4 regions of the Shewanella mesophila genome follow, and region 2 is predicted to be linked to each of the others. Evidence: predicted binding sites of a transcription regulator. Region 2 holds the regulator's gene; each other region holds the start of a gene.

Region 1 (7,881 bases), 1.6 Mb from region 2:
ATGAGGTTGAACTCGATGAATCCATGTCTCTCTATGATGGCGAATCAGAAGCTTTTTGTGGTTTAGAGGATTTTGCTGCCGCCTTGGATAGTTGGCAGGCATTTATTAAGGACAGTCGCTAAGACTGGCATTAAACCGAAATAATAAAGGCAGCGTTAGCTGCCTTTATTATTTAAAAACCATCAAGGTTCAATTGACTGAGTTTATTGATTTAGGTAACGCACCGCCATTTCTGTACGAGATTTAGCATTGGCTTTTCTGAGTAAGTTTTTTACGTGAACCTTTACGGTTCCTTCGCTGATATGGAGTTGCTCGGAGATCACTCGATTGCTTTTGCCTTCTGCCAGCAATTCTAAAATCTGTAACTCTCTAGGCGTTAAGCTATCAATCCAAACTTGCTCATCTTCACTATCTTTAAGCTCATAGAGGAAATCCTCAACAGATTCAGAGATCACTCTGTGACCTTGCATTGCATTTTTAAGCTTTTCGAGCAATAAATCGGGCTCAGTATCTTTAAGTAAATAGCCGTCGGCTCCTGCTTTTACCAAGCGTACAACATCTTGTTTGGCATCTGATACGGTGAGAATAACGATGCGGCTGGTAACCCCTTCTTGCCGCAGGGCATTAAGGGTATCTAGTCCGGTCATTCCTTTCATATTGAGATCGAGTAATACGATATCTGGCTCATCTTCAGCAGTGGCAGATAGCGCATCTAATCCGCTACCCGCTTCGCCAAAAAGAGTAAAATCAGTGTCTGACGCGATGAGTTGGCAGATCCCTCTGCGTAATAAAGGATGATCATCGACAACGAGTACTGAGTAAGGTTTGCCCATTTTTAACTCTCCAGCGGCTGTATGCTGTATAAAAAATTAATGTGTTCTACCTAGACTATTGGTCAGGTGCTTTTTCTGGCGGAAAGAGTAAGGTTACTGTGGTGCCGCCATTTTCATTGCTAGAAAAGTCTACTATACCAGAAAGCCTGCTGGCGCGCTCATGCATGATCCCAATCCCAAAATGTTGATCTCGTTCTTTTAATTTATCGACGCCAACACCATCATCGCTGATACTAATGCGAACATTAGCATCTTGGGTCACGCAAGAAATTGCGATATGTTTGGCATTGGCATGCTTAATTGCGTTTAGGGTCGCTTCTCTGGTGAGCTGCAATACGTGTATATGTTGATGCGCGCCGAGTAATTGCATCGGGAGCTTATAGTCGAGTGTGATCTCGGCTGTTGATTGGCTGCGGAGTTGATCTAGCATTGCCTCTATCGCATGGTTAAGATTCGGATCATTTATGGTTAAGCGAAATGTGGATAGCAACTCTCTAAGCTGCACGTAGGCCGTATTTACTCCCTCATTGATCTCGCTAAGCTGTTGTTCTACTTGAGGGCTACGGCATTGATCGTTTAAGCCTTTAGATAGCAGGCTAACTTGGATTTTTAGAAATGAGAGCAGTTGTCCTAATGAGTCGTGCAACTCCCTTGCAATTACGCCTCTCTCTTCCATTAAGGCTAACTGCTGACGCTGTTCGCTCGCGTTATAGATAACAATTGAACGAGCAAGCATGATGGCGAAGTTTTCAAATAGTGCATGATTTATCTCTCCGTTTGCTGCGACTTCGAGATACCCTAGCTCATTCTCAGCGAATTTTAGCGCAAAGCGTATCTTTGCTATAGACGAACGCGGCCAGCCACCATCAGCCTCGATACAGAGCTGTTCATCCTCATCTTGTACTATGATAACTCGGATAAATGTGCTCGGTTCATGTGCTCTTAATTGGTTTAGAGCCTGTCTTATCGTATTTTTTTCAAGCTTACCTGAATGCAACATGACTAGGTTGTCATAGAGTAATTTAAGTTCATTGTTGGCTCGGGTTAATGCGAAGGTTTTCTCCTTAACTTGATTCTCGAGATTGTCGTATAGGCTTGATAGCTCTAGAGCACTCGTCGCCAGCGCATTGCTAAGCGCACTTAGTTCTATATATTCGCTTTGAGGTACATCGACATTAAAATTCCCCTTCGATATGGTGTTAGCTGACTCCATTAGCTGATGCAATGGTTTGACGACTTGTCGCTTGGTATAGCGGACGGCGAAAAAGGCGATCAACAACATTAGGCTTAAGCCGGCAATTTGGCTTGCGGTGAGTAGTTTTAGCTTAAAGGCGGCATGTTGTTCAGTCTCAAGAACCAGAAGATCGATCGTATCAACAAAATCCTTGAGTGCAGAGGCATAAAGGCGAGAATTTTCCTCTTCAATATAACCCTTCATCACCTTCCACTTTTGAATCACTAACAGGTACTGCTCTCCCAGAACATCGGGTGTCATCCAGCCTAATGATCGCTTAAGTGCATCGGAATAGAGGGTTGTTTCGAACTCTTTAATTTTCTCATCGGCATCTGCACTACCTGAGTTTGCATAAAACATCAGGCGGTAACTCTGCATCCGCAAAGATCCTGAGGCATTAATCGCTCTAGCGTCACCTAAACTGTATGCCAAATTGGCGATAGCAAAAGTTGCCAGTCCGCTGGAAAGTAAAATAAAGGTTAACATTAACCCAAAAATTGTGGAGGTAAGACTACCTTTCTTCATCTATTAGAACTCATTAATTTATCTCAGAATTTTAGTGATTATCCGCTACACCGCTTTATTAGTCTTTGCTCATAAAATTAACATATTAGCAAAAGTGTGATGTACAACACATTCACATTATGATCTAACTCAAACTTTACCTCGGATACCCCATAAGAGGTATATTTTAAGTAGGGGTTAAAGGCTAACTTTGGCCATGGAGATGATGTGGTTATTAAGACTACAATAAAAAGTAACACGGAGATGAGATGGTGAAAACATTAACTAAGAAAACCTTTGCACTAAGTGCCTTGGTCGCGGCAAGCCTTATGGCTTCAGGCGTGATGGCGAGCGAAAAAACAGAGCCTCGTAATGAAGTTTATAAAGATAAGTTTTCGAAGCAGTATGACAGTTGGCATGACACTGCAGAGAGCAAAGAAGTCGTCGACATGCTTGAGAAAGTGCCTAGCTTAGTCGTACTTTGGGCTGGTTATGGTTTTGCCAAAGACTATAATGCGCCACGTGGCCACATGTATGCTGTCACCGATGTTCGCAATACACTGCGTACCGGTGCACCTAAGTCAGCCGAAGATGGTCCAATGCCAATGGCATGTTGGTCTTGTAAGAGCCCAGATGTGCCTCGCGTGATCGAAGAGCAAGGTGAAGATGGTTACTTCACTGGTAAGTGGTACAAAGGTGGTGCTGAAATCGTTAACACTATCGGTTGTGGTGATTGTCACGAGAAAGGCTCTTCTAAGTTACGTATGTCTCGCCCATTTGCCGAGCGTGCAATGGCGACAATTGGCACACCATTTGATAAAGCGTCTAAGAAAGATAAGCAATCTATGGTTTGTGCTCAGTGTCACGTAGAGTACTACTTCGAGAAGACTAAAGACCGCAAAGGGTTTGTTAAGTTCCCATGGGATATGGGCCAAACTGTTGAGCAGATGGAAGTCTACTACGATAACATGGAGTTCGCCGATTGGACTCATGCCGTATCTAAGACGCCAATGTTGAAAGCACAGCACCCAGGTTATGAAACTTGGAAGCTTGGCGTACATGGTCAGAACAATGTGACCTGTGTTGATTGCCATATGCCTAAAGTTAAAAATGCTGAAGGTCGTAAGTTTACCGACCATAAAGTAGGTAACCCATTTGACCGCTTCGAAGAGACATGTGCTACTTGTCACTCTCAAAGCAAAGAGTTCATGGTTAACTTGACCAAAGAGAAGCAAACTAAGGTTAGTGATCTTAAGGCTCGCGCTGAATCTCAGTTAGTCAAAGCTCACTTTGAGGCGAAAGCGGCATGGGATGCCGGTGCGACTGAAGCTGAAATGAAGCCAATTCTTATGGATATTCGTCATTCACAATGGCGTTGGGATTATGCAACAGCATCTCATGGTGCTGCAGCTCACGCGGCAGATGAAATATTGCGTATTCTAGGTACTTCAGTCGATAAAGCTGGTGATGCCCGAGTTAAACTCGCTCAGCTACTTGCTGCTAAAGGTGTTAAACAGCCTGTTGCAATTCCTGATGTATCTACCAAAGCAAAAGCACAAGCTGCGCTAGGTATGGATATGAAGAAGATGAACGCTGCGAAAGAAGAGTTCAAGAAAAATACATTACCTAAGTGGGATGAAGAAGCTAAGAAGCGCGAAGCAACTTACTAAGTCATACTATTTAGCAAAAGTGTTTTAGTAAAAACCCTGGTTAGATAACCAGGGTTTTTTTATGCCATTAACCCCTATTTAATCATCTTAAGTAAGGCTTTAAAGCGTTCGCCGCTAGCGTGCTGTTGAAGTTCAAATAGCAAAGATTCACTGTTAGTCACTTTGGCGCCGTACTGGGTCATCATCTGAATACCAAGTTGCTTGTTCTCTGCTGTTCGAGAAGATACGCCATCGACTACCACGTTGACCTCAAAATCATTATCTAATAGATCTCTACATGTTTGATAAACACATACATGAGTCTCAATTCCCGTCATTAACACCTGCTTGCGATCATGACTGCTCATGGCTTCACGGAAAGCTTCACAATGCCATGCACTAAAATGAGCTTTAGCTATCGGATGATGCTTGGGTGATAGTAATGTCTGAAGATTTTGACTCGTTGAGCCGAGTTTATCAGGCAGTTGCTCAAGCCAAACAATTGGGATCTCAAACAGTTCTGCTGCCTTTATTAAGGTTTCTAACTTGCTTGTCATTGCTTCAGCTTGATGCATGATCTGGGCAAGTTTGCCCTGAACATCGACGATGACGAGTACACAATCCTGTGGTGTTAACATAGCGACCTCCTCTTTTTGATGTTCCATCATACCGATAACGCCATTTTTACCAATCCGTCATAGGTCGAATAAAAGTTGCCCATTTCTTGTGCGCTAAGGGCATGCTTGCACCTTTTTAGTGCATAACTTGGTTTGTACCTTAGGACGCAATAAGTTAACAGTATGTATTATATATGTTTTTAATTTTGGCCTAATGATTGAATTGTTTTTGCTATAACAAAACTACAATGACGAGTCGGAGGCTGGAATGAAATTAATCAGCGCAATAATCAAACCATTTAAATTGGATGATGTGCGAGAAGCAATAGCTGGGCTGGGTATAGAAGGGATGACAGTCACCGAGGTGAAAGGATTTGGGCGCCAAAAAGGGCACACCGAACTGTATCGCGGAGCAGAGTATCAGGTCGATTTCCTACCTAAGGTAAGACTGGATATCGCTACCAAAGCTGAAAATGTTGAGCATCTGATTGAGTCGATTGTTTCAGCCGCGCGAACCGGCAAGATTGGCGACGGTAAAATCTTTGTCACGGATCTGGATCAGGTTATCCGTATCCGTACTGGCGAACTCGATAACGAAGCACTTTAGGGGGATTAGATAATGGAAGAGTTAAAGGCATTGGGCGCAACAGTAACAGAGTTGCGATTCGCACTAGATACATTCTACTTTCTTATTTCTGGTGCGTTGGTAATGTGGATGGCAGCGGGTTTTGCCATGCTTGAAGCTGGGTTAGTTCGTTCTAAAAACACCACAGAAATTTTAACCAAAAACGTATGCCTATACTCTATAGCATGCATCATGTATTTGATTGTCGGTTATAACATCATGTACGTCGACAATGCAGAGGGCGGTTGGCTGCCATCGCTTGCTAGCTTAATTGGTTCTCAAGCTGGCGATGCCGATCATGCGTTGGAGTCAGACTTCTTTTTCCAAGTGGTGTTTGTCGCTACTGCTATGTCTATTGTGTCTGGTGCCGTAGCAGAACGGATGAAGTTATGGTCATTCTTAGTCTTCTCAATTTTTATGACGGGCGTCATCTATCCTGTTGAAGGATATTGGACTTGGGGTGGTGGATTCCTCTCTGAAGCCGGTTTTGTCGATTTTGCTGGTAGTGGCATAGTCCATATGGCGGGAGCTGCGGCAGCGATTTCAGGTGTGTTATTGCTTGGTGCTCGAAAAGGCAAGTATGGCGCAAATGGCCAGGTTAATCCTATCCCTGGTTCTAACCTTCCTATGGCGACGTTAGGTATGTTCATTCTATGGATGGGGTGGTTTGGCTTCAACGGTGGCTCTCAGCTGCTGGTGTCTGATGTTGAAAATGCATCGGCAGTTGCCAAAATTTTTGTAAACACAAATTCAGCCGCTGCATTTGGTTCTGTCTCTGCGTTGATCGTATGCAAAATGGTCTGGGGCAAAGCCGACTTAACTATGATTCTTAATGGTGCGTTAGCTGGTTTAGTGGCTATTACCGCCGATCCTCTCTCTCCTTCACTACCTCTCGCTGGTGCGATAGGTTTGGTTGCTGGTGGCATTGTGGTGTTCTCAATTGTGATGTTCGACCGTATAAAAATCGATGACCCAGTTGGTGCTATCTCGGTTCACGGTGTTGCTGGTTTGTTTGGATTGGTGATGGTGCCTATGTCAAATGCAGATGCAACTTTAGTGGGCCAGTTCTATGGCGCCGCAGTGATTTTCGCTTGGGTATTTAGTGCGTCATTTGTAGTTTGGTACGCACTTAAGTTGACTATGGGGATCCGAGTTACCGAAGAGGAAGAGTACAACGGTATGGATGCGTCTGATTGTGGTATCGATGCGTATCCTGAATTTGTATCGCTAAAGAGTGCTAGCTAATCGTTTAATCTAGTGTCATCTCTACCAGGGCCTTTGCTATTCACGCAAAGGCCCTTTTTTATGTATGATGGGCTATTGATGACTGTCACTGTTGAGTGGAGAGTGAACATGAGAGTGCTAGCATTGTGTATTGGCTTATTTTTTGTGTCAGCGGTTCATTCTGGTCAAGTGGTTGTTCGCAAGTCTAGTGAGCCGTTTGATGCGTTTGCGCTTAGGAATCAAGTCCTTAAAGATCATCAATGGCAAGAGATGTTGCGAATGCAGCAGCAAATACAAATTTTACAAGCGCTACCCATCGGCTGTGTTGCTATTCCACGTCCTTATCGTCACTTTAGTTGCGGTGATTTTTACTATCGTCCTTATACTTATCCAACAACAGGATCCTCTGCTAATGAGGTTTTTATTCAGATCGATCCACCTCTGCACGAGTGAGTTTGTTAATATTTTGTAACGCTTTGGTGGGGAAAAAGTGAGCTAACTACTTTATGATAGATCTTATGATGTGATCGTTAAGGTTGGCAATTATGAGATTAATATTATGTCTGTCCATCTTACTTGTGCTGATACAAGGTTGCGCCTCTTCAACATCACAAACTCGCATTGATAATGTAGAGCAGTATTTTCGGGATGAATATTTTTCTCCTGCACAAGACCTTATCCAACCGCAGGAACTTTTTTCTCTATCTAGTCAGATCACTCAGACATTAAGACAAGATTTTCAAAAGAGTCGCATGTCTAGAGATTACACCATGGCTAATCGTTGGCTAGCTAACTATATTAATGCCAGTAATGGTGGATTTGAATATCAAGATAATGTCACTCGTATTGCTCAAAAAACCTTTGATGATCGAGCTGGCAACTGCCTATCGTTAGTCTTACTTTCCGCTTCCTTGGCGGAAGTGCTAGATGTTGGTGTTGAGTTTCAAGAGATAGAAGTGCCACCTGTTTGGGATAAGCAAGGGGACTTTTATTTAGTTAATGGTCATATTAACTTACGTCTATTGCCCAAGGAAACCAACAATACCTATTTAGTCTCTAAAGACGCCATTCAAATTGATTTTTTACCAGAAAGAACCATGCGTGGATATGCCAAGAAGCACATAGATAAAACCACGGTAATGGCCATGTTTTTTAATAATATTGCAGCAGAGTCGTTGGTTGAGGGTAAGTATGA
Region 2 (7,881 bases):
AATAAAGATCCTAGCAGATGAGTTACGTGCATTTAGCAAAGAAAACAGCAATGGCAAAATCCTGGTCGCGACGGGAAATCCCGCAACATACACCCAAGTGATGGAAAATGGACGGCCAGCTTCAGCCAGCGCCAAAGAGATCCGCTACGAACTATCGAGCCGTACTCTGATACTGATAGGTAATGCCACTCTTGAACAAGAAGGCAGCCAAGTGACGGGTGACCAGATCCGTTACAATATTGAGCAACAGCAACTGATTGCCGAAAGCACGGGTAACGATCGAGTGATCACTATTATTCAACCTGAGAATTACCAAGAAGTCCCGAAAACTCCCGCTGAAGAGCAACCTAAGCAGCAGGAAAAGCAATGACAGATATGACATTAAAAGCGGTCAATTTAGCTAAAAGTTACAAAAGCCGTGCCGTTGTTCAAGATGTAAGTTTGACCGTAAGAACAGGACAGATCGTGGGGCTACTAGGGCCCAACGGAGCAGGAAAAACTACCACGTTTTATATGGTTGTGGGTCTAGTTCAGAGCGATAAAGGACGTATCTTTATCGATGAAGACGACCTCACCTTAGACCCTATGCATCTGCGAGCCCGTAAAGGGATTGGCTATCTGCCACAAGAAGCGAGTATCTTTAGAAAGCTTTCGGTACGTGACAACATCATGGCAGTACTGCAAACACGAAGAGAACTCAGCAACGATCAACGTGAAGAGCAATTAGAACATCTACTCGAAGAGTTCCACATCACTCATATTCGTGACAGTCAAGGCATGGCACTATCGGGAGGCGAACGTCGCCGAGTTGAAATCGCCAGAGCATTAGCCGCTAATCCTAAGTTTATTTTGCTCGATGAGCCCTTCGCTGGCGTCGATCCTATATCGGTTATCGACATCAAAAAGATCATCGAACAGCTGAAAAATCGCGGACTAGGTGTATTAATCACCGACCATAATGTGCGCGAAACTCTCGATGTTTGTGAGAAAGCTTACATTGTGAGTCATGGCAATTTGATTGCCGAGGGAACTCCTGCTGAAATCTTAGACAACCAGCAAGTACGAGCAGTGTACTTAGGTGAACAATTCAAGCTATAGTTAATCTTATAAGCGATCGGCATAGGTTAAATACCTTGCCGTACATAATTAATATTTGCCTTTAACGACTTAAGGCCACCAACAAAGCTTTCTCATTTTATAATTAGAAACAAGGGAATAGCAGTACGATGAAAGCGTCACTTCAGCTCAAAATGGGTCAGCATTTAACCATGACACCCCAATTACAGCAAGCAATTCGTTTGTTGCAATTGTCGTCATTGGAGCTGCAACAAGAGATCCAGCAGGCATTAGAATCTAACCCGCTTTTAGAGTTAGATGAGGAGCAAGAGGGCGCCGACAACGGCGCTCGAGAAGAGCGCAATGATAACAATGAAACCTACGAGGTCGACTATGAAAACAAGCTACAAGTCGACTCGAGTGAAGATAATTCTGGCTTAGAAACATCCGACGCGCTCACCCAAGATTCCATGCCCGATGAACTCCCAGTTGATACTACATGGGATGAGGTATACACAGCGTCACCTAACTCCAGTTCGGGGGCAATGCGCGACGATGATATGCCTTTTCAAGGGGAAACTAGTGAAGGCTTGTATGAACACCTCGAGTGGCAAAAAAATCTTACTCCCTTTTCTGATAACGACTTAGCCATCGCTACCGCAATTATCGATGCCATCGACGAACGCGGTTACCTCACTCAAACCTGCGACGATATTCTTGAGGCCATGGGCGATCCAGAAATTGAACTGGATGAAATAGAAGCGGTACTAAAGCGCGTCCAACATTTCGATCCTGTTGGCGTTGCAGCGCGAGATCTCAGCGAATGTTTAACTATTCAGCTAGCACAATACGGTAATGATACCCCTCATATTGCCAATGCAAGAATGTTGATTAGCGAACATCTAGATCTTATCGCTGGTAGAGATTTTCGCCTATTGATGCGAAAAACTAAGTTAAAAGAAGACGATTTACGCGATGCTATCTCACTGATACAGACTCTCAATCCACGTCCAGGTTTGGCTATTACTGCCAGCCGAGACGAATATGTTATCCCGGATGTCACCGTGACGAAGAAAAAAGGTCGTTGGGTCGTAGAGCTTAATCCCGATAGTATGCCTAAGATTAATGTAAACCAGCATTATGCCGCAATGGCTCGCAGCACTAAGAGTCAGGCCGATGGACAATTTATTAGAGGTCACCTACAAGAAGCTAAATGGTTCTTGAAAAGTTTAGAGAGTCGCAACGAAACCCTGTTAAAAGTCACTAACTGTATTGTTGATTTTCAACAAGGCTTCTTTGAGTTTGGTGAAGAAGCGATGAAGCCGATGGTGTTAAACGATATTGCTGAAGCCGTTGAAATGCATGAGTCGACCATCTCTCGAGTAACAACGCAAAAGTATATGCACACCCCGAGAGGCATTTTTGAACTAAAATACTTCTTCTCTAGCCATGTGGGAACCGACGATGGCGGAGAGTGCTCTTCTACTGCAATACGAGCATTTATCAAAAAGCTCGTCGCAGCAGAAAACCAGAAGAAGCCGTTAAGCGACAGCAAAATGGCGCAACTTTTGGCAGAACAAGGCATTAAAGTCGCAAGACGGACAATTGCTAAATATCGAGAGGCTATGTTGATACCGCCATCGAACCAACGTAAAAGTTTGTAATCAACAACTGGAAACCGGAGGAGTGAATTTATGCAAATAAACCTTACAGGGCACCACATTGAGATAACCCAATCTCTACGGAACTATGTTGAAGAGAAATTCACAAAGCTTGAACGACATTTCGATCAGATCAATAATGTCCACGTTGTATTAAATGTCGAAAAATTGATGCAAAAAGTTGAAGCAAAGTTACATCTCCGAGGTGGAGAAGTCTTCGCAACATCGGAACACGCGGATATGTACGCCGCGATAGACTCCCTGATCGATAAATTAGATCGTCAGGTCATTAAACACAAAGAGAAGCAAACTAAACATTAACGATGGAACTTAGTACCATCCTGCGGCCGGAGTGCACAACCTGCGCCACTCCGGGCAGTAAGAAAAAGGTACTGGAACTTATCAGCGACTTAGCCGCTGTCCAGTACCCCACCCTTTCCTCTCAAGAGATCTTTGAAAGCCTTCTGGCGAGAGAGAAAATGGGCAGCACAGGTATAGGCAATGGTATTGCGATTCCTCATGGGCGACTAACCAACATAGATCAACCCGTCGCCGTGCTGATAAAATGTGCTGAACCAATCGCATTTGATGCAATTGATAACCAGCCCGTCGATATCTTATTTGCGTTACTCGTGCCCGCAGATCAATGCGAGCAACACCTTAGTACACTAGCCGCTATGGCTGAGAAGTTAAATGATAAAGTTATCATGAAACAACTAAGGAAAACTCAAGATGAAGCAGAGCTCTATCAGGTGATCACCCAATGAAGTTAGTCATAGTATCCGGGCGCTCAGGATCGGGAAAGTCAGTAGCACTAAGAGTGTTAGAAGATCTCGGATACTACTGTGTCGACAATCTGCCACTGCAGATGATGGAGTCACTGTTAGCCCAGCTTAAAGGCAGCAACGATCTGGTCGCCATCAGTGTCGATGTTCGCAATATGCCGACCCAAGATATCCAGCTAGATAAGCAGTTTGCTAACCTTCCGAAAGATATCGAATTATTAAGCTTCTTTCTTAACTCATCAGATGAAGTGCTGCTTAAACGCTACAGCGAGACCCGCAGGTTACACCCGCTATCTCGTGCTCAAGTCTCCCTGAAGGAAGCGATTAGACTTGAAGGGAGAATGCTCGAGCCGATCGCTAAGTTAGTCGATCATTATATCGATACCTCCAGCCTCAACATCTATGACTTAAGTGACAGAGTAAGAGAGATCTTACTTGGCACCATTGATAAAGAGTTAGTGATCAACTTTGAATCATTTGGCTTTAAATACGGGATGCCCACTGAAGCCGATTTTATGTTTGATGTACGTTTCTTACCTAATCCTCACTGGGAACAAGAGCTAAGGCCACTAACGGGCCTAGATGAGCCAGTACAGCAATTCTTAAGTCAGCAACCCTTAGTGAATAAGTTTATTTGGCAAATAGAGAATCTTATCGAGACCTGGCTACCTCATCTTGAGCGTAACAATCGCAGCTATCTCACCATCGCTATTGGCTGCACTGGAGGCCAACATAGATCTGTCTATGTCACCGACCAGCTCGCTAAATTATTTAATAAGGGCAAACACAAGGTTCAAGCGCGACACAGAGAGTTGAAGCGACATGAAGCTTGAGCGCCAGCTAACCATCTGCAATAAACTCGGCCTACATGCAAGGGCGGCAACCAAACTGGCGGTATTGGCGGCAAAGTTTGATGCTCAAGTCACCTTGATTCAAGGAGATAAGCAAGCCTCTGCCGCAAGTGTGTTAGGCTTACTCATGCTTGAAACTGGTATGGGGAAAACCATTACGATCACTAGTGAGGGTAAAGATGCGTTAGCAGCACTCGATGCCATCAGCGCGCTTATTGACGCTAAATTCGAAGAAGCCGTATAATCTGCCCACCGTTAGTTGATGCCGCTAACGTTTTTTATCGCTATAAGTAGCACGCTCCGTTCTATAATAATCATCAACTTACATACCCAAAAGCTGATTTAGTCATTTTGATTCCTCGGGGGAGCCATGCCGATTGAAGTATTAGATAGTGAAACCACAGATCAGCGGATGCACCGGCTTACTCAAGCCCTTAGTAGCGGTATGTTTGTCCACGTGCGCAATATGCTCCAGGACATGGCGGCATCCGACATCGCCTTTATCTTAGAGTCATCGCCACCACGTACTCGTCAAGTATTGTGGCAGCTTATCGATCAAGCCCATACGGGCGAAATCTTAGATGAACTCGGTGAGGAACTAAAAGATCATCTTATTACCCAGATGAGCCCAGAGCGTGTCGCTAAGGCCGCCGAAGGTATGGATACCGATGATCTCGCCTACATTCTGCGTAGCTTACCCGACAGTGTATTTAATCAAGTTCTTCAGTCGATGAGTTCACAAGATAGATCTCGTGTCGAGCAAGCACTCTCCTATCCCGAAGATACCGCCGGAAGTCTGATGAATACCGATACGGTAACCCTTAGGCCTGATGTCAATATCGATGTCATTCTTCGTTATCTGCGTATTCGCGGTGAGCTGCCTGAGGCCACAGATACCCTATATGTGGTCGATAAACATGATAGCCTTCTTGGCGGGGTAAGAATTGCAGATCTACTCACCTGCGATCCCAATGCATCGGTGCGAGATATCATGAATGACGATCTCGAAGGCATACCTGTAGCCATGGATGACAGCGAAGTCGCTCAGCTGTTCGAGCGGCACGACTGGGTGTCCGCCCCCGTAGTGGAAGAACAGACTAATCGATTGCTAGGCCGTATTACTATCGATGATGTGGTTGACGTGATCCGTGAAGATGCCGAACACTCAATGATGGGTATGGCTGGTATGGATGATGACACAGATACCTTCGGTCCCGTGCTAAAGAGTACATTTAGACGCTCGCTCTGGCTTACGATCAATCTATTCGCTGCACTGCTCGCCGCATCGGTCAGTAACATGTTTGAAGGGACCCTGGAGAAGTTTGCCACCATAGCGATTTTAATGACTATCGTACCGAGTATGGGTGGAGTGGCTGGTAATCAGACCTTAGCATTGGTCATTCGCGGCATAGCCCTAGGCCAAATCGGCCAGAGTAACTCCCGCTGGCTGATCGGTAAGGAGCTCGCTATTGGCTTTCTCAACGGGCTGCTTTGGTCGATATTGGTTTTTGCTGCTGTGTGGCTATGGAAAGGAGATATCGCCCTTGGCGGCCTGATAGGCGGCGCAATGCTGATCAATATGACGGTCGCGGGATTAGCTGGTGCCTGTATACCCTTGTTATTAAAGAAACTGAATATCGATCCCGCACTAGCCGGCGGTATGGTGCTCACTACGGTTACCGATGTTATTGGATTATTTGCTTTTCTTGGTTTGGCAACGCTGTTTTTGTTGCACTAACAAACCTGTCTAGAGCGGGAGTAAACCTGAACTTTAGACCAAGTTTTCAAACTAATGTAGACTCACTGCCATGCAAATGGAGATGGTTCGATGCATAATGCACAAATCCTGATAGTTGAAGATAATCCTGATGTGGCCGGGATATTAGCCGATTTCCTTGAATCACTGGGGGCTATAGTCGACTTTGCCACCAATGGTGAACATGGCTACCAACTCGCCAGTGACAACAACTTCGATGCCATCATCTTAGATCTAATGCTACCTAAAATGGACGGATTAACTGTCGCTGAAAACTTGCGTAACCAAGGATGCACCACTCCAATCCTGATGCTCACCGCTCTCGACACTAAACAAGACTTACTCAAAGGCTTTAGCTCTGGTGCCGATAATTATCTCCCTAAACCGTTCGATTTAGATGAACTCGCTGCTCGCCTAAGGGCCCTAATCAAACGTCATCGGGGCAATGTTGCCAAAGGCGTTTTGCGTTACGGTTCGCTAGAGTTAAATACCGCAGAGCACAGTGCCTATCGTAACGGACAAAAGCTGGTGCTCACCCCAACCTGCTATCAGATATTGCAGCTGCTAATGAACCGGGCGCCAAATATAGTCAAACGGGAAGAACTGATACAGTTGCTCTGGGGCGAACAAACCCCAAGTGCCGACAGCCTGAGAAGTCATATGTATCAGTTACGAAATCAAGTGGATAAACCCTTTGAGTTTCCTATGATCACCACAGTACCTAAAGTGGGGTTCAAACTTGAATCAGAGCCTAATGCACCAGAATAACCACTCCAAGGGCCAAAAAAGCGCCAGCAGCTTGACGCGAAAAATGACATTGTATTTCAGTGCTATCGCGTTATTAGTAGGTGCTATTTTATATCTATTAAGCCTATCTTTGCTCAACTGGGTTGAAGATGAGCTTAATCGCCGTACATTAGTGCAGATGGCGCCTAGCGCCATTAGTGCTTTTCAAGCAGGTGCCCAGTCCCCTTTGGCAATAGGCACAACCATACAAGCTTTTAATGATTTGAAAGAATTGCCACCTTCTTTTGAAGCCGCTAAAAAACTACCCGTCGGCTTTATCGATGAAGTTCATGATGTTTTTACGCAAGACATGTTCATCTACCGAACCCAATACCAGCAAAATAATCAGCTAGTGCCATTAGTCTTGATGATGAACGGTGAACAAGTTGAGTTGAGTCATGGTGAATGGAATAACATTAGTCTGTTTATCATCTCGGTAACTTTACTGCTATTTGTTCTTTTTGGCTTTGCGATCACCAAGGTGACTCGCCGCCTAATAGCGCCAATCAATCAACTCAGCAAACAACTAAATCAGTCTCAAGGTCATGTCACTTTTAGTGTCTCGGCAGATGCGACTCTAGAGTTCAGTGAGTTAGCCCGAAGCCTTAATCATTATGAAGCGCAAATACAGCAACTTATTCGCCAAGAGCAAGCCTTTTCTCGTTATGCCAGCCATGAGCTTCGTACACCACTAACAATTATTCAAGGCGCGAGCCGTTTACTTCAACACCCAAAAGATGAAGCCTTTAGCACCAGACAGCGGAAGCGTATTGACAAGGCTGCCAGCGACATGCAGCACACCATAAATGCCCTATTAAGCTTGGTTAAACATGAGAAAGGGATTAATGGTAATACGCTCAGGCAGCTGACCGCCAAGGAAATTGAGCAAGTCATGGCGGATCTACAACCGCTTGCTGATACCAAAGCTTTGTCTATCAAGTTAACAATGAACGCGTCTCCGCAAATTAGTCCAAGTAGTGCCGTAT
Region 3 (7,881 bases), 2.1 Mb from region 2:
TGGTAACTTTTTTCTGTTATTGACGACGATGATCTTTCTTGCTGTCGATGGTCACCTTGTATTGATCCGTATGCTAGTCGCAAGCTTCGATACCATTCCCGTATCGACTCAGGGCATCTCTATCGCGAGTTATCGTATGCTGGCTGAATGGGGCGCGTATATGTTTGGCGCGGCATTGACTATGTCTATCTCGGCTATCGTTGCCTTGCTGCTAATTAACCTCTCCTTCGGTGTTATGACGAGAGCTTCACCACAGTTGAATATTTTTGCTATCGGTTTCCCGGTAACCATGGTCAGCGGTTTGATCATCTTATGGTTAACATTGACACCAATCATGGCGCATTTTGATGAGGTTTGGCATTCGGCACAATTATTGCTCTGTAATATTCTTGAGTTGCAGTGCAGTACGGATGGGAGTTTCTGATGGCTGAGAATGATTCTAGTCAAGAAAAAACCGAAGAGGCCACCCCCAGGAGGCGTGAACAAGCGCGAGAGAAAGGTCAGGTTGCTCGTTCCAAAGAGCTAGGCACTTCTGCGGTATTGATGTCGGCGGCAGTCGGCTTTGCCATGCTTGGTCCCGATCTTGGGGCTGCGCTAGTCAGGCTGATGGAAAAGCTATTCACTATGGATAGGGCTGCCATTTTTGATACTAACAGCATGTTTAATGTATGGCAGGTCGTGGGCAGTGAGCTTGCTATTCCGATGGCCAGTTTTATCGGCTTCTTAGCGCTTGTTGCATTTTTAGGCAATGTAGTTATTGGTGGGATCACTTTCTCTGTTAAGGCTTTTATGCCTAAGGGAAGTAAGATGAACCCTATGAGTGGCTTTAAACGTATGTTTGGTGTTCAAGCCTTAGTCGAGTTGACTAAAGGGATCGCTAAGTTTTCAGTGGTTGCTATCATGGCATACCTTCTTCTACGTTACTATTTTTTCGATATTTTAACTCTGTCTCAAGGTCATCTTCCGAGCAATGTTTATAATGCGCTAGACCTATTAGTTTGGATGTTTATTATTCTTTGTTCATCCACAGTTATCATTGTCGTTATCGATGTTCCCTTTCAAATTTGGAACCATAACAAACAATTACGTATGACCAAACAAGAAATTAAAGACGAATATAAAGATACTGAGGGCCAACCTGAGGTTAAAGGTCGGGTGCGTCAAATGCAGCGGGAAATGGCTCAGCGCCGTATGATGACTGAGGTGCCTAATGCTGATGTCATCGTGGTTAACCCCGAGCATTATGCCGTTGCTGTTAAGTATGACTCTACAAAGGCCGCAGCACCTTATGTGTTAGCCAAAGGCGTTGATGAGGTGGCGTTTAAGATCAGAGAAATCGCCAGAGAGCATGATGTCGCCATTGTATCGGCGCCGCCGCTAGCAAGAGCGATATATCATACGACTAAGATAGAGCAAGAGATCCCTGAAGGTCTGTTTACTGCGGTCGCTCAGGTACTCGCTTATGTGTTCCAATTAAGACAATATCAGCAAAAGGGGGGCAAACGCCCGACCCCGATCCCGCAAAATCAGCCTATTCCCGATGAATTGAAATATTAATTTGGCTTCTCAAGCCATGCACATTGCGTCATTTCAATCATTTATTTCTTTTATGCCTATGTGATTAGATATAGATCAATTATCAACTTAAATTGGCTCAGTTTTTGCTTTTAGAGATCTAGATGTCAAAGTTTAGGCGCGAAATTGATGGATTTTAAAGCAACTCTTGGTCAGATTAAGCAGGTTAAACCTGCTGATTTTAAAGGTGTCGGCACACCAGTATTAGTATTGGCAGCACTTGCCATGATCATTTTGCCCATGCCTGCATTCTTGCTCGATATTCTGTTTTCATTCAATATTGCGCTAGCGCTTGTGGTGTTATTGGTTGCTATCTACTCCGATCGTCCCCTCGATTTTGCTGCGTTTCCTACCGTACTCTTAGTCGCTACCCTACTGCGTTTGGCGCTTAACGTCGCCTCTACGCGAATTGTACTGCTCGAAGGCCACAACGGTGGGGATGCTGCAGGTAAAGTGATCGAGGCGTTTGGCTCTGTGGTTATCGGGGGCAACTATGCTGTTGGTCTAGTGGTATTCCTGATCTTGATCATCATTAACTTTGCCGTAGTGACTAAGGGTGCTGGGCGTATCTCGGAAGTGAGTGCGCGTTTTACCTTGGATGCTATGCCTGGTAAGCAAATGGCAATTGATGCCGATTTAAATGCAGGTGTACTTAATCAAGATCAAGCCCGTATTCGCCGTGCAGAGGTGACCAAAGAAGCCGATTTCTATGGCGCAATGGACGGTGCTTCTAAGTTTGTTAAGGGTGATGCGATCGCCGGTATTATGATCTTGGTCATCAATATATTGGGCGGCTTTGTTATCGGTATGGCCCAACATGGGTTGGATTTTTCAACCGCAGTAGAGATTTATACCCTATTGACGATTGGTGATGGTCTTGTCGCGCAGATCCCTGGCTTATTGTTATCAATAGCGGCAGCCTTGATGGTCACACGCCAGAATGAATCTGGCGATATGGGGCAAATGGTGATGAGCCAAATGTTCGATAGTCCAAAGTCTCTATCTATTGCCGCCGGCGTTTTGCTTATTATGGGCATAGTACCCGGCATGCCTCATTTTGCATTTCTCACCTTCGGTTTAGCGACCGCTGGCGGCGCATATTTTATTCATAACAAGCAAAATAAGGACCGTCAAAAAGCGCTAGAGCTCGCCAAAACGTCGACCGCACCAGCGGGGGACGCTAAACCTAAAGAGCTTAGTTGGGATGATGTACAGCATGTCGATACCATAGGTTTAGAGGTCGGTTATCGACTTATTCCTCTGGTAGATAAAGGGCAGGGTGGAGAGTTGTTAGGTCGAATTAAGGGCGTACGTAAAAAGCTGTCGCAGGAGCTGGGTTTCTTAGTGCCTGCTGTGCATATTCGTGACAACTTAGACCTATCGCCAAACACCTATCGCATTTCCTTAATGGGCGTTGCATCGGGTGAAGCGGAGATCCGTCATGATTGTGAATTGGCGATTAACCCTGGTCAAGTCTACGGTAAGCTCGATGGTGTTGAGACAACCGATCCTGCGTTTGGGTTAGAGGCGGTGTGGATTGCGCCAGAGTTAAGGGAGCACGCGCAAACCTTAGGCTACACGGTAGTCGATGCTGCCACGGTAGTTGCAACACATTTGAGCCAATTACTGACCAATAATGCATCTAAACTACTTGGTTATGAAGAGGTTCAACAGCTTATGGATATGCTGGCTAAGCATTCACCTAAGCTAGTGACAGGCTTTATTCCTGATGTGATGTCGCTTGGTACTGTGGTGAAAGTGATGCAGAACCTGCTTAATGAAGGGGTATCGATACGCGACCTTAAGACAATCGTACAAACCTTGTTAGAGTACGGTCCTAAGAGTAACGACACCGAAGTATTGACCGCCGCTGTGCGTATTGCCTTGAAACGTATGATCGTACAAGAAATAAGCGGCCCAGAGCTTGAAATACCTGTCATTACTTTGGCGCCAGAATTGGAACAGATGTTGCATCAGTCAATGCAGGCTACGGGGGGTGAAGGGCCAAATATTGAACCTAGCCTCGCAGAACGGATGCAAAAATCGCTACTCGATGCATCCCAGCGCCAGGAGATGGTTGGTCAGCCAGCGATATTACTGACCTCTGGTATGTTACGTTCGACACTGTCACGATTTGTTAAACATACCATTCCAAATTTACGGGTGATCTCTTACCAAGAGGTGCCTGATGAAAAACAAATCCGCATCGTGTCTGCGGTAGGCCAGTAGAGGGTATTTAGGTGAAAATTAAACGTTTTTTAGCAAAAGATATGCGCTCGGCTCTGGCCCAAGTCAAAGAAGTGTTAGGTTCAGATGCCGTTATTATGTCAAATAAAAAAGTCACCGGTGGCATCGAAATTGTAGCTGCAGTCGATTACGACGAACCCAAGCCCGCGGCAACTAAGCCTGCTTCAGCTAATGCTGCCTCGACCTTTTTAGATCTCGCCGAAGAGAAAGTGTCTATCGGTCGTCAACCGGTAAAAACCGAGTCAAAAAAACAACCTGCTCCAGTAGCCGATTCCCTGCAAGCCTTGCTTGAGCGTCAACAAAGCCGCGTTAATCAGCAGATAAATCGCAGTAATGAAGAATTAGACATGCCAGCATGGGCGAAGGGATTACAAGCCCCTCATGATGAACCTAAGATGCCTCGTTTAGATGAAGCCAAAACGAGCTTTAATCATAAGAAAGAGAAGACGGCGCCAGTTAGTGCAGAATTAGACTTAATGCGTGAGGAGTTGGCATCTTTGCGAAATTTGTTAACCCATCAGGTGACTTCACTTATCACTGAGCAGAAGAGTCGTCTTGACCCTGTGGGGGCTATGTTAGAGAGTCGTTTGCTTGATGCGGAGTTTTCACCGGAAGTCGCGAGTAAGCTTTCAAATCTGAGTGAACATTATTCCCCTGCCGAACTCATCAAAACATTGCCAAGAAGTCTAGCAAACATGTTAGATAATCAAGGGGATGATATTGTGCGTCAGGGAGGTGTCGTAGCATTCGTCGGTCCAACTGGGGTTGGAAAGACGACCAGTGTCGCAAAATTAGCCGCAAGATTTGCCGCACATCATGGTTCAGATCAAGTTGCATTGATAACAACCGATCATTATCGCATTGGAGCCTTTGAGCAATTGGCAACCTATGGCAAAATAATGGGGTGTCCGGTAAAGCAGGCTCATGATTTAAATGAATTGGAACAAATACTTTATCAGTTTCGTAATCGCAAGCTAGTATTGATAGATACGGCAGGAATGGGGCAGCGAGATGTGCGATTGTTTCAGCAACTAGATAATTTAACTGCAAATAGCAGATTACCTATACGCAGTTATCTGGTACTGTCATCAACAAGTCAAAGAAGAGTGCTTGAAGATTCGGTAAAACAGTTCGCTAGAATCCCGTTATCGGGAGCGATATTAACCAAGCTGGATGAGTCTGTCGCATTAGCACCTGCATTAAGTGTATTGATCCAAAGTGGGTTACCATTAAGTTATGTTACTGATGGGCAAAGAGTTCCAGAAGATATGCAGGTTGCAGATACACTAGCATTGGCAAATCAAGCGCTTTCAGTACTAGATAAGAAAGAGCAACCAATAAGAAACATTGAAAGGTCTCATGAGCAGGCCTATGCATTTGAGTAAAACAATGAGTCGGGATCAAGCAAGCGGTTTACGTATGATGAATCAACCATATAACGAAAAAGTAAAAGTAATCGCCGTGACCGGTGGTAAAGGTGGCGTAGGTAAAACTAGCGTATCCATTAACACCGCGGTTTCGTTGGCAGAGAAAGGCAAGCGTGTGCTTGTGCTTGATGCTGACCTTGGATTGGCGAACGTTGACGTGATGTTGGGCCTTAGGGCCGAACGTAATCTGTCCCATGTGCTTTCCGGTGATGCAGATCTCGATGATATTATCGTGAGAGGCCCTAAAGGTATAGGTATCATTCCTGCTACTTCTGGTACTCAGGCTATGGTCGAGTTAACCGCGGCGCAACACGCTGGTCTTATTCGTGCTTTTAGCGAGATGAGGACACAATTTGATATCTTAGTGGTTGATACTGCGGCCGGGATTTCAGATATGGTGCTTAGCTTTTCGCGTGCCGCACAGGATGTGTTAATTGTTGTGTGCGATGAGCCCACGTCGATCACAGATGCCTATGCGCTAATTAAGATTTTAAGTCGTGAACATGGTGTATTTAGATTTAAAATTGTTGCTAATATGGTTAGAAGTTTACGCGAAGGAATGGAGTTATTTGCTAAACTTAGCAAAGTAACGGATCGCTTCCTCGATGTTGCTTTAGAGTTGGTAGCAACGATTCCATTTGATGAAAATCTTCGTAAATCCGTTCGTAAACAAAAATTGATTGTAGAAGCATTTCCTAAATCGCCTGCATCAATTGCATATCACGGATTAGCTAATAAAATCATTAGTTGGCCCGTACCACAACAGCCTGGTGGGCACTTGGAGTTCTTTGTTGAACGTCTAGTGCAACGTCCTGAATATCAAGAGGATCGTGCGAGTGAGTAAAGCCGCTGCGTATACTTGTTTAGATAATAAGACGTCTATCGTTGAACAGTATGCACCGTTGGTTAAAAGGATTGCTCACCATTTATTAGCTCGTTTGCCAGCTTCCGTTCAATTAGATGATCTAATTCAAGCCGGTATGATGGGATTGTTAGAGGCGTCAACCAAATTTGATGGCAGTAAGGGGGCGAAGTTTGAAACCTTTGCTGGCATTAGAATTAGAGGCTCAATGCTTGATGAAATACGGCGCGGAGACTGGGTTCCCCGCTCTGTTCATCGCAATCAAAGACGAGTCGCTCAGGTGATTGATGAGCTAGAACAAGAGCTAGGACGAGATGCAAAAGATAATGAAATTGCAGATCGACTTGATATGTCGCTCGATGAGTACCATCATATTCTTAATGATGTATCAGTTGGAAAAGTAGTTGGAATTGAAGATCTTGGTGTATCGGTCGATGTCGTTAGCCAAGATGATGGACATCAGGATGATGCTTTTGAGGCGTTAGCTGAAGATCAATTTCATGCCGCCTTAGTTGAAGCCATCAAATTATTACCAGAAAGAGATGGTTTAGTTTTGTCGTTATATTATGACGAAGCGTTAAATTTAAAAGAGATTGGTGCCGTTCTTGATGTTAGTGAGTCTCGTGTTAGCCAGATACTTAGTCAGGCAATGCTTAGACTGAAAGCTAAACTTAAGCACTGGACCAAAATATAACGATTACATGAGCAATATAAAAGCAGCTCCGCGGAGGAAACCTTGGACAAGAATATGAAGATTCTCGTCGTTGACGATTTTTCAACAATGAGGCGTATCATCAAGAACTTGTTAAGAGACTTGGGTTTTAACAACACTCAGGAAGCAGATGATGGTTCGACGGCATTGCCTATGCTACAAAAAGGTGATTTTGACTTTGTCGTTACCGATTGGAATATGCCCGGTATGCAAGGGATTGATTTGTTGAAGGCGATTCGTGCCGACGATGAGCTTAAGCATATTCCGGTATTGATGGTAACTGCGGAAGCAAAAAGGGAACAGATCATTGCAGCGGCTCAGGCCGGTGTTAATGGTTACGTGGTGAAGCCTTTTACTGCTGCGACATTGAAAGAGAAGTTAGACAAAATTTTCGAACGACTCGGTTAATCAAGGTTTAGCTATGCAGGCAGATACTTCAGGGCTGATCAGTTTGGCGCAGGCTAAGCAACTCGTTGAGTTGCTCGAAGCCAATGAACAAGCGCAAGCTGATGAGATAATTAGAGAGATTGCCAGTCCAATTCAAAAAGAGCTGTTTGACGAAGTGGGACGTTTAACGCGTCAACTTCACAGCGCTATTGTGGACTTTCAGGTAGATGGTCGTTTGGTTGAGCTCGCAAATAGTGAGATTCCAGATGCAAAAGAACGTCTAAATTATGTTATCGACATGACTGAGCAAGCCGCCAATAAGACCATGGACGCTGTTGAAGAGTCTCTGCCTCTTGCCGATGCCTTAACGTCGAATGTAAAAGCCGTTAAGCCGTCTTGGGAGCGATTAATGAAGCGAGATATAGAGCTCCATGAATTCAAAACCCTTTGTCATGATGTGCAGCAATTTATTGAGCGTAGTGAATCTGATTCAAATCGCTTAAGAGAATTGTTAAATAACATATTATTAGCACAGGATTTCCAAGATCTTACAGGGCAGATGATTCGTCGAGTGATTGAATTGGTGCGCGAAGTTGAGAGTAATTTAGTCTCTATGTTAACGGTATTTGGTGAGCAACCCGCATCAGAGAAGCCGATTAATGAAAACAAAA
Region 4 (7,881 bases), 970 kb from region 2:
GCCGTCGTCATGAGATCACGGAGCCGAGTCGAGAGACCTGTTCACCATTGGTTGAAGCTTCAGCCCTCGCTATGCACATCGGGGCGTCGATCGGTGTTACCCCGCGCTTTGCCACCGCGCACCTCACGACCCATAACCGTGCAGTAAATGGGCTATATAAACGCTTTACCGATCTCGACGATGAGAAGCTATTTGTTGATTACAATACTAAGGGGATTCTCGCCTATAAACGTGCCGCCGATGCCCTGTTAAAAATCCAACCTTTAGGGATTTCACATCCGATAACCGCAGACTTACTCGATGTCGCTCATCATGCGTTGACTGAGGTAATCAGTTCAAATAAGACCCTGTTTGATAATCTCGACGCAGAGATGTTCTTTAATTGTGTTCGCCCTTACTACAAACCTTATCGTGTTGGGCAGCAGATCTACCGTGGGGCAAATGCCGGTGATTTTGCAGGGATCAATGTGATCGATCTGCAGCTAGGATTATGCTTTGCCAATGAGCAGTCCTATTCTCAGTTGCTGGTGGATAAATTTCTCTACATGATGCCAGAAGATCAACGTATTTTGCGGGACTGCATGCGTCGCTCGAGCATAATGGATGAGTTCTTAGGGGCTATGGATTGTATGGAGCAGCAGTGGTATCAACAGAATCTACAGCGTTTTATTGCCGTCTGCGAGTGCCATGGTGAAACTGCGATACAGCATCATAATCAATTGGTTGATAAATATATTACCCAGCCCTCAAAACAGATGGAGCAGCAACACATGGAGAAGGTCACCGCAAGTGGGCCACCGCTGCCAGTGTTGCTTAACGCGTTAGAGAAGCTGCGAGACCGACGCGCCGCAGCCAAGCGAGGCGATATTCGCACCCGCTTTGATGATCTCATCAAGCTAAAAGCAAGCCTTCACGTTGGGGAGTCGTAAATGTTGCAAGATCACTTTGTATTAGCCGAAGGCACTTACCTACTGAATCACTCGGTTGGTCGTCCATTAAAAAGTAGTGAAAGCGCATTCCAGCAAGCGTTTTTTGCACCATGGCAAGCCTCTAGCCGAGAGCCGTGGGGAGAGTGGTTAGGTGTTATCGACAGTTTTACCGCAAGCTTAGGGCAACTATTTAACAGCCCGCAGCGACAGTTTTGTCCTCAAGTTAATCTCTCCAGTGCGCTAACAAAGCTGGTGATGGCCTTACCACGGCTAACTCGTGATGGCGCCGTAGTGTTGATGAGTGAAATCGATTTTCCTAGCATGGGGTTTGCACTACGAAAGGCGCTACCCCATTGCCAACTGCGCTTTATCGCGAAACATTTAGATGTGACCGATCCCCAAGTGTGGGCGGATCACTTGAGTCATGACATCGACTTGGTCTTCATCAGTCATGCCTATTCCAATACCGGTCAGCAAGCGCCGATTGCTGAGGTGATCAACCTCGCAAGGTTGCGTGGCAGCTTATCGCTTATCGATGTGGCTCAATCGGCAGGCATCTTGCCTATTGACCTAGCGGTGCTGCAACCAGATTTCATGATTGGCTCCAGCGTCAAATGGCTATGTGGCGGATCTGGTGCGGCCTACTTGTGGCTGCATGAAAGTCACATTGAGTCATGTGAGCCCCAAGATGTCGGTTGGTTTAGTCATGAGAACCCATTTGAGTTTGATATTCATGATTTTCGTTATCACTCTTCGGCGCTCAAGTTTTGGGGCGGTACGCCGTCAATCGCGCCCTATGCTATTGCCAGCCACAGTATTGCCTACTTTGCCAACTTAGGGATTGAAGTAGTGAGACAGCATAACCAGCAACAGATCGATAAGGTTATGGAAGTTTTAGGTGAGTGGTTGGCCTCTCCAAGTGAACGTGAGCGGCGCAGCGGTACCATGATTTTGCAGTTTTCAGGTCGAGAGAGCGAAGTGATGGCAGCGTTAGAGCAGGCCAATATTAGCGTCGATGCACGTAGCCAAGGGATCAGAATTTCGCCCCATGTCTACAATACCGAGCAAGATATTACCCACCTATTACAGGTGGTAAAACCTTACTGCTGATCTGCTTTCGTCTCTGGGTATTGTAATTTTAGAGGGAAGTTTCGTTGTCATGAAGTCGCTTGAAGTCAGTAGCTAGAAGTAAGCCGCTTGATCTAAGCGGCTCGAATGAAACGGCTTTAATGACGTCGGTTAGTCTATGTACTGGCAGCAGTACTGGGCTATTTCAGTACATCGAATGCTAAAGCTGACTTGTGCGGCTAACTGGAATTCACTCCCCGCAGCATAATCCACCCATTCGTTGGTATCGGGCAGCAGTACCGACAGACTGCCTGCAGTAACTTGCATAATTTCGCCTACGGCGGTGGAAAATTGATACTCTCCCGGGAGCACCACACCCAGTGTTTGCTTACTTCCATCTGCAAATGTGACTGTGCGGCTGGTGACTTTGCCATCAAAATAGATATTGGCCAGTTTTGAAACGGAAACTTGGGTAAACTCCTGCATAGTACTTCCTATTTTTTCTGAGATAATAGGGTGACTATATATCTGAATAAATGGAATATCTATTCAAATTTAAACTAGGTTATAGCTCCCGCTAGCTGCAACAACAGATGTCGCCTGAGGATCACTGTTTTTCGAGCGTCAGTTCGATAAAACGTCTCATAATCGCGGCGTTAGCAAGTATCCGTTGATCGAAACTCTGTAGGCCTGGTGTTTCACTACATACACCGACACCAGCCCCTAGACGAACCAGAAATGCTTCGAAGGAGAGGTCGAAATGATTAAAAATAATCCCATCTTTTACTGGGCAGTCATCGATTTCACCATCTTGGGCGATTGGAAAAAACTGACCTAAGGTGTCACGTAGATGTTTACTAAATGAACCAGGATTTTGATTGGCTTCGAATGAGTAGATATAAGTATCTGTGAGTAACACATCCTCATGGCAGGTTAAGATGCCATCTTTACTGGCCGCTTGTAATAGTTGTGAATGCTCAAGCAATACCTTGCCTTCAGCAGATGTGTCATCATTGCTTTTACCTCGGCCATTATCTAGTACGAAACCTCGGTTAGGGTTTTCTCCTAACTGATTGAATCTATGACCACGTTTAAACCCAGTTGGATTGACCAAGGGTAACAGACTGAGATTAATCTGCTGAAATAACTCTGGCTCTAGTTCATTTAAAAAATACAGCATGCCCCAAGGACCCGCCGCTTCTTCGCCATGAAAACCTGCACTGATTAATAGTGATGGTTGGCCTGACTTTTGAGCCGGAGATTGATAAAAATTAACCGGAAAATCACCTGTCTCTCCTAACTTTCTTTCCTGCAGCCCCAAGCGTGAGACCTGCTCAGACAAGCGAGCATAAAAGGTATCGATATCGTTACTGTCGCAACTAAAAATATCACTTTTCCAGGTGAAGCATTCAAAAGGAGAACGGATAGACATAATTGATTCTATGGTAGATTAACGGCCTGCTCATCATAGCAGTTTGGCGATAAAGATAAATCATTTTAACTATGGGAGTGAGTGAAATTTTATGCTTAATTTTACGGAAGTCGCATCACTACTCTGCTGTTAATTTTTGCAACAGCGATTAGGGTAAGCCCGTGAACTATCACATCGCTAAATGCATTGGCATAACTCTTTTTAAAGGGGGATTTTTGTGCATAAAAAAACCGCCTATTTAGGCGGTTTTTATTATTGATTTAACTGATTACAAGCTGTAGTACAGCTCGAATTCAACTGGGTGAGTCGTGCGAGAAACACGCTCAGCTTCTGCTGTTTTCAGTGCGATATAAGAGCTAATAAAATCTTCGCTAAATACGCCGCCCTTAGTTAAGAACTCATGGTCAGCAGCTAGGTTCTCAAGTGCATTCTCTAGAGAGGTTGCAACTTGTGGGATCTCAGCCGCTTCTTCAGCTGGTAGATCATAAAGATCTTTATCCATCGCTTCACCTGGGTGGATCTTGTTTTGGATACCGTCAAGGCCAGCCATTAGTAGTGCAGCAAACGCTAAGTATGGGTTAGCGGTTGGATCTGGGAAGCGGGTCTCAATACGACGAGCTTTCGGGCTTGGTACCACAGGGATACGGATAGAAGCAGAGCGGTTACGTGCAGAGTATGCAAGCATAACTGGTGCTTCAAAATGTGGAACCAAACGCTTGTAAGAGTTAGTGCTTGGGTTAGTGAAAGCGTTAAGCGCGCGAGCGTGCTTGATAATACCACCGATGTAGTAAAGTGCTGTTTCACTTAGGCCCGCGTACTTATCACCAGAGAACAGGTTAACACCGTCTTTCGCTAGTGATTGGTGAACGTGCATACCGCTACCGTTGTCACCAACGATTGGCTTAGGCATGAAGGTCGCTGTTTTGCCATATGCGTGTGCCATGTTGTGCACAACATACTTAAGGATCTGAATTTCATCAGCCTTTTCAGTTAGGGTGTTGAAGCGAGTCGCGATTTCGTTTTGACCCGCAGTCGCCACTTCGTGGTGATGCGCTTCAACAACTTGACCCATCTCTTCAAGTACTAGACACATAGCGCTGCGCAGGTCTTGTGAAGAATCCACTGGTGCAACTGGGAAGTAGCCACCTTTAACAAATGGACGGTGACCCGTGTTGCCATCGTCGTAGTGAGTACCTGAGTTCCAGGCCGCTTCTTTAGCATCTAGCTTAACGAAACAACCTGACATGTCGGTACCAAACTTAACATCGTCAAATAGGAAGAATTCTGGCTCTGGACCAATCAATACTGTATCTGCGATACCAGTAGAGATGAGGTACTCTTCTGCTTTCTTAGCGATAGAGCGTGGGTCGCGGTCGTAACCTGTCATAGTGCCAGGCTCAAGAATGTCACAACGAATAAGTGCAGTCGTTTCTTCGGTGAAAGGGTCCAATACAAAAGTAGTTGGATCTGGCATTAGCACCATGTCTGACTCATTAATGCCTTTCCAGCCAGCAATTGATGAACCATCGAACATCTTACCGTCTTCAAAGAAATCGGCATCAACCTGGTGAGATGGAATAGAAACGTGCTGCTCTTTACCTTTAGTATCGGTAAAACGCAAATCAACAAACTTAACTTCAAGTTCTTCTAGTTGTTGTAAAACTGATTCAACTGACATTCTAAAGTCTCCGAGTAGGGTAGAGGGGATGCCCTTCTTTATAATTCAACGTAGCGCTTAACGCGGTTCTGGCCAATGTATAGCTAGACTCGTGCCAATTTATTAACTTATTGATTAATAATGATTTGAATAGAAAGGTGCAGTCCAGGCTCTGCGGCTTTGCACCATATTGGTGCGTTAGTTGCCTTTTTATGGTGCAATCACCATCTTGGTGCGCACCATGATAAACATGACTATTCATAGCTGACTAAAAAATAATCCTGTGCGAGAGCCCTCGGCTAGAGTAGAATGGCACGTTTTTTATTGCAACAGCTATTATTATTAGCTGTTATCAATACCCTATTTTTTTGATGGTAAGAGGTTTATCCGTGTTAGAGAATTTACGTAACATCGCCATTATTGCACACGTTGACCATGGTAAAACAACCTTGGTTGATAAGTTGCTGGCACAGTCTGGAACCCTTGAAACTCGAGGAGAGGCCGCTGAGCGGGTGATGGATTCGAACGATCTTGAAAAGGAGCGTGGAATCACGATTCTTGCAAAGAATACTGCCATCAAGTGGAACGATTACCGCATCAACATCGTTGACACCCCTGGCCACGCCGATTTTGGTGGTGAGGTAGAGCGTGTTCTGTCTATGGTTGATTGTGTATTACTACTAGTTGACGCGGTTGATGGCCCAATGCCACAAACTCGCTTCGTAACTAAGAAAGCATTCGCTCAAGGCTTAAAGCCAATTGTTGTTATCAACAAGATTGACCGTCCAGGCGCGCGTCCTGATTGGGTTATCGACCAAGTATTCGATCTTTTCGATAACTTAGGCGCGACTGATGAGCAATTAGACTTCCCAATCGTTTACGCTTCAGCGTTAAACGGTTACGCAACCTTAGATCCAGATGAAGTTGGTGTTGATATGACGCCGCTTTTCGAAACTATCGTTGAAAAAGTTTCATTCCCAGATGCAGATTCGGAAGGTGACTTCCAGATGCAGATCTCGCAACTTGATTACAACTCATATGTAGGTGTTATCGGTGTAGGTCGCATTAAGCGTGGTAGCGTTAAGACTAACCAGCAAGTGACTATCGTCGGTGCCGACGGTAAGACGCGTAACGGCAAGATGGGCCAAGTATTAGGTTACATGGGTCTAGATCGTACAGAAGTTGAAATTGCTAACGCGGGTGACATCGTCGCGATTACAGGTCTTGGTGAACTTAAGATTTCTGACACCGTATGTGCGACGACTGCTGTAGAAGCATTGCCACCGCTTTCTGTTGATGAGCCGACACTGACCATGACCTTCCAGGTCAACACTTCACCATTTGCTGGCAAAGAAGGTAAGTACGTGACTTCACGTAACATCCTTGAGCGTCTAGAGCAGGAATTAGTGCATAACGTTGCACTACGTGTTGAAGAGACTGACAGCCCAGATCGTTTCCGCGTATCGGGTCGTGGTGAACTTCACCTTTCAATCTTGATTGAAAACATGCGTCGTGAAGGTTACGAGCTAGCCGTTTCTCGTCCAGAAGTGATCATGAAAGAGATCGATGGTGAGATGTGCGAACCATACGAAACAGTGACAGTTGACGTTGAAGAAGAACATCAAGGTACTGTTATCGAGAAGCTAGGTACCCGTAAAGCTGAAATGAAAGATATGCAGCTTGATGGTAAGGGTCGTGTCCGTATCGACTTCGTTATCCCAAGCCGTGGCTTAATCGGTTTCCAAACTGAGTTCTTAACTGCAACTTCTGGTACTGGTCTGATTTACCACACATTCGATCATTATGGTCCAGTTAAAGGTGGCGATATTGGTCAACGCGCTAACGGCGTATTGATCTCTAACGCAACGGGTAAGGCACTAACTTTCGCACTATTTGGTCTACAGGACCGTGGTCGTCTGTTTATTGGTCATGCGACTGAAGTGTATGAAGGCCAAGTTGTTGGTATTCACTCTCGTTCTAACGACCTAACAGTTAACTGTCTTAAAGGTAAGCAGCTGACTAACATGCGTGCATCGGGTACCGATGAAGCGCAAGTGCTAACTACGCCAATCAACTTGACCCTTGAGCAAGCGCTTGAGTTTATCGATGATGATGAGTTAGTAGAAGTTACGCCGTTGAGCATTCGTGTTCGTAAGCGTTACCTAACAGAGAACGATCGTAAGCGTCATAACCGCGGTTCAAAAGACGCTTCTTAAGTTTACTGAGTCATCAAGCACTATTTTGGTGCAGCGATGAGTAAGCGATAAGTATTAAAAAAGCCCTGAACATGAAAGTGTTCAGGGCTTTTTGTTTCTGAGGGACTTTACCGATTGGTATCAATATTTTATTCAGCTAACCACTGGGCATATTGTTTGGTGTAGTAACTCACAATGAGATCGGCTCCAGCGCGTTTTAAGCCAACAAAGGTTTCGGTTACCACAGTTCGTTCATCGAGTGCACCTGCGAGCGCCGCAAATTTAATACCGGCGTATTCACCACCGACTTGATATGCCGCTATAGGCAAATAGGTTTCTTGTCTTAAACGGCTGATCACATCTAAGTAAGGGGTTCCTGGTTTTACCATCAGAATGTCGGCGCCTTCGGCTTCATCTAATGAGGCTTCGAGTAGTGCTTGACGACCGTTAGCATAATCGAGTTGGTAGCCTTTCCTATTCCCACTGAGTTCACAGTCTACAGCGGCTCTGAATGGGCCATAGAAAGAAGAGGCGAATTTTGCAGAATGGGCCAAAATTGCGACGTGTTGAAAACCAGCGTTATCGAGTCCTTGCCGAATG

What was found. The regulator sigma-54, encoded in region 2, starts transcription at its own class of promoters, with help from an activator protein. The targets are predictions, from matches to a motif close to GTTGGCACGNNNNTNGNNT.
Region 1: a site for sigma-54 is predicted at 5,043-5,061, ahead of K0I73_RS14885 (P-II family nitrogen regulator). Genes of this name have one in related genera too.
Region 3: a site for sigma-54 is predicted at 1,649-1,667, ahead of flhA (flagellar biosynthesis protein FlhA). Genes of this name have one in related genera too.
Region 4: a site for sigma-54 is predicted at 5,188-5,206, ahead of glnA (glutamate--ammonia ligase). Genes of this name have one in related genera too.

The regions. Positions count from the first base shown of each region.
Region 1 covers NZ_CP080421.1:3,343,287-3,351,167, reverse strand. Annotated here, with positions in the region: gene K0I73_RS14910 (YacL family protein) at 1-122, shown strand, start outside; gene K0I73_RS14905 (response regulator) at 204-833, opposite strand; gene narQ (nitrate/nitrite two-component system sensor histidine kinase NarQ) at 889-2,592, opposite strand; gene nrfA (ammonia-forming nitrite reductase cytochrome c552 subunit) at 2,841-4,241, shown strand; gene K0I73_RS14890 (hydrolase) at 4,316-4,858, opposite strand; gene K0I73_RS14885 (P-II family nitrogen regulator) at 5,106-5,444, shown strand; gene K0I73_RS14880 (ammonium transporter) at 5,457-6,707, shown strand; gene K0I73_RS14875 (hypothetical protein) at 6,816-7,139, shown strand; gene K0I73_RS14870 (tetratricopeptide repeat protein) at 7,232-7,881, shown strand, end outside.
Region 2 covers NZ_CP080421.1:610,111-617,991, reverse strand. Annotated here, with positions in the region: gene lptA (lipopolysaccharide transport periplasmic protein LptA) at 1-370, shown strand, start outside; gene lptB (LPS export ABC transporter ATP-binding protein) at 367-1,098, shown strand; gene K0I73_RS02755 (RNA polymerase factor sigma-54) at 1,227-2,720, shown strand; gene hpf (ribosome hibernation promoting factor) at 2,751-3,038, shown strand; gene ptsN (PTS IIA-like nitrogen regulatory protein PtsN) at 3,041-3,484, shown strand; gene rapZ (RNase adapter RapZ) at 3,481-4,335, shown strand; gene K0I73_RS02735 (HPr family phosphocarrier protein) at 4,325-4,597, shown strand; gene mgtE (magnesium transporter) at 4,724-6,091, shown strand; gene K0I73_RS02725 (response regulator transcription factor) at 6,182-6,877, shown strand; gene K0I73_RS02720 (sensor histidine kinase) at 6,921-7,881, shown strand, end outside.
Region 3 covers NZ_CP080421.1:2,815,098-2,822,978, reverse strand. Annotated here, with positions in the region: gene fliR (flagellar biosynthetic protein FliR) at 1-424, shown strand, start outside; gene flhB (flagellar biosynthesis protein FlhB) at 424-1,557, shown strand; gene flhA (flagellar biosynthesis protein FlhA) at 1,705-3,804, shown strand; gene flhF (flagellar biosynthesis GTPase FlhF) at 3,816-5,207, shown strand; gene K0I73_RS12440 (MinD/ParA family protein) at 5,212-6,093, shown strand; gene K0I73_RS12435 (RNA polymerase sigma factor FliA) at 6,086-6,805, shown strand; gene cheY (chemotaxis response regulator CheY) at 6,848-7,231, shown strand; gene K0I73_RS12425 (protein phosphatase CheZ) at 7,245-7,881, shown strand, end outside.
Region 4 covers NZ_CP080421.1:3,964,342-3,972,222, reverse strand. Annotated here, with positions in the region: gene K0I73_RS17485 (PrnB family protein) at 1-929, shown strand, start outside; gene K0I73_RS17480 (aminotransferase class V-fold PLP-dependent enzyme) at 930-2,039, shown strand; gene ppnP (pyrimidine/purine nucleoside phosphorylase) at 2,169-2,483, opposite strand; gene K0I73_RS17470 (N-acetyl-ornithine deacetylase) at 2,605-3,429, opposite strand; gene glnA (glutamate--ammonia ligase) at 3,698-5,107, opposite strand; gene typA (translational GTPase TypA) at 5,476-7,302, shown strand; gene hemB (porphobilinogen synthase) at 7,431-7,881, opposite strand, start outside.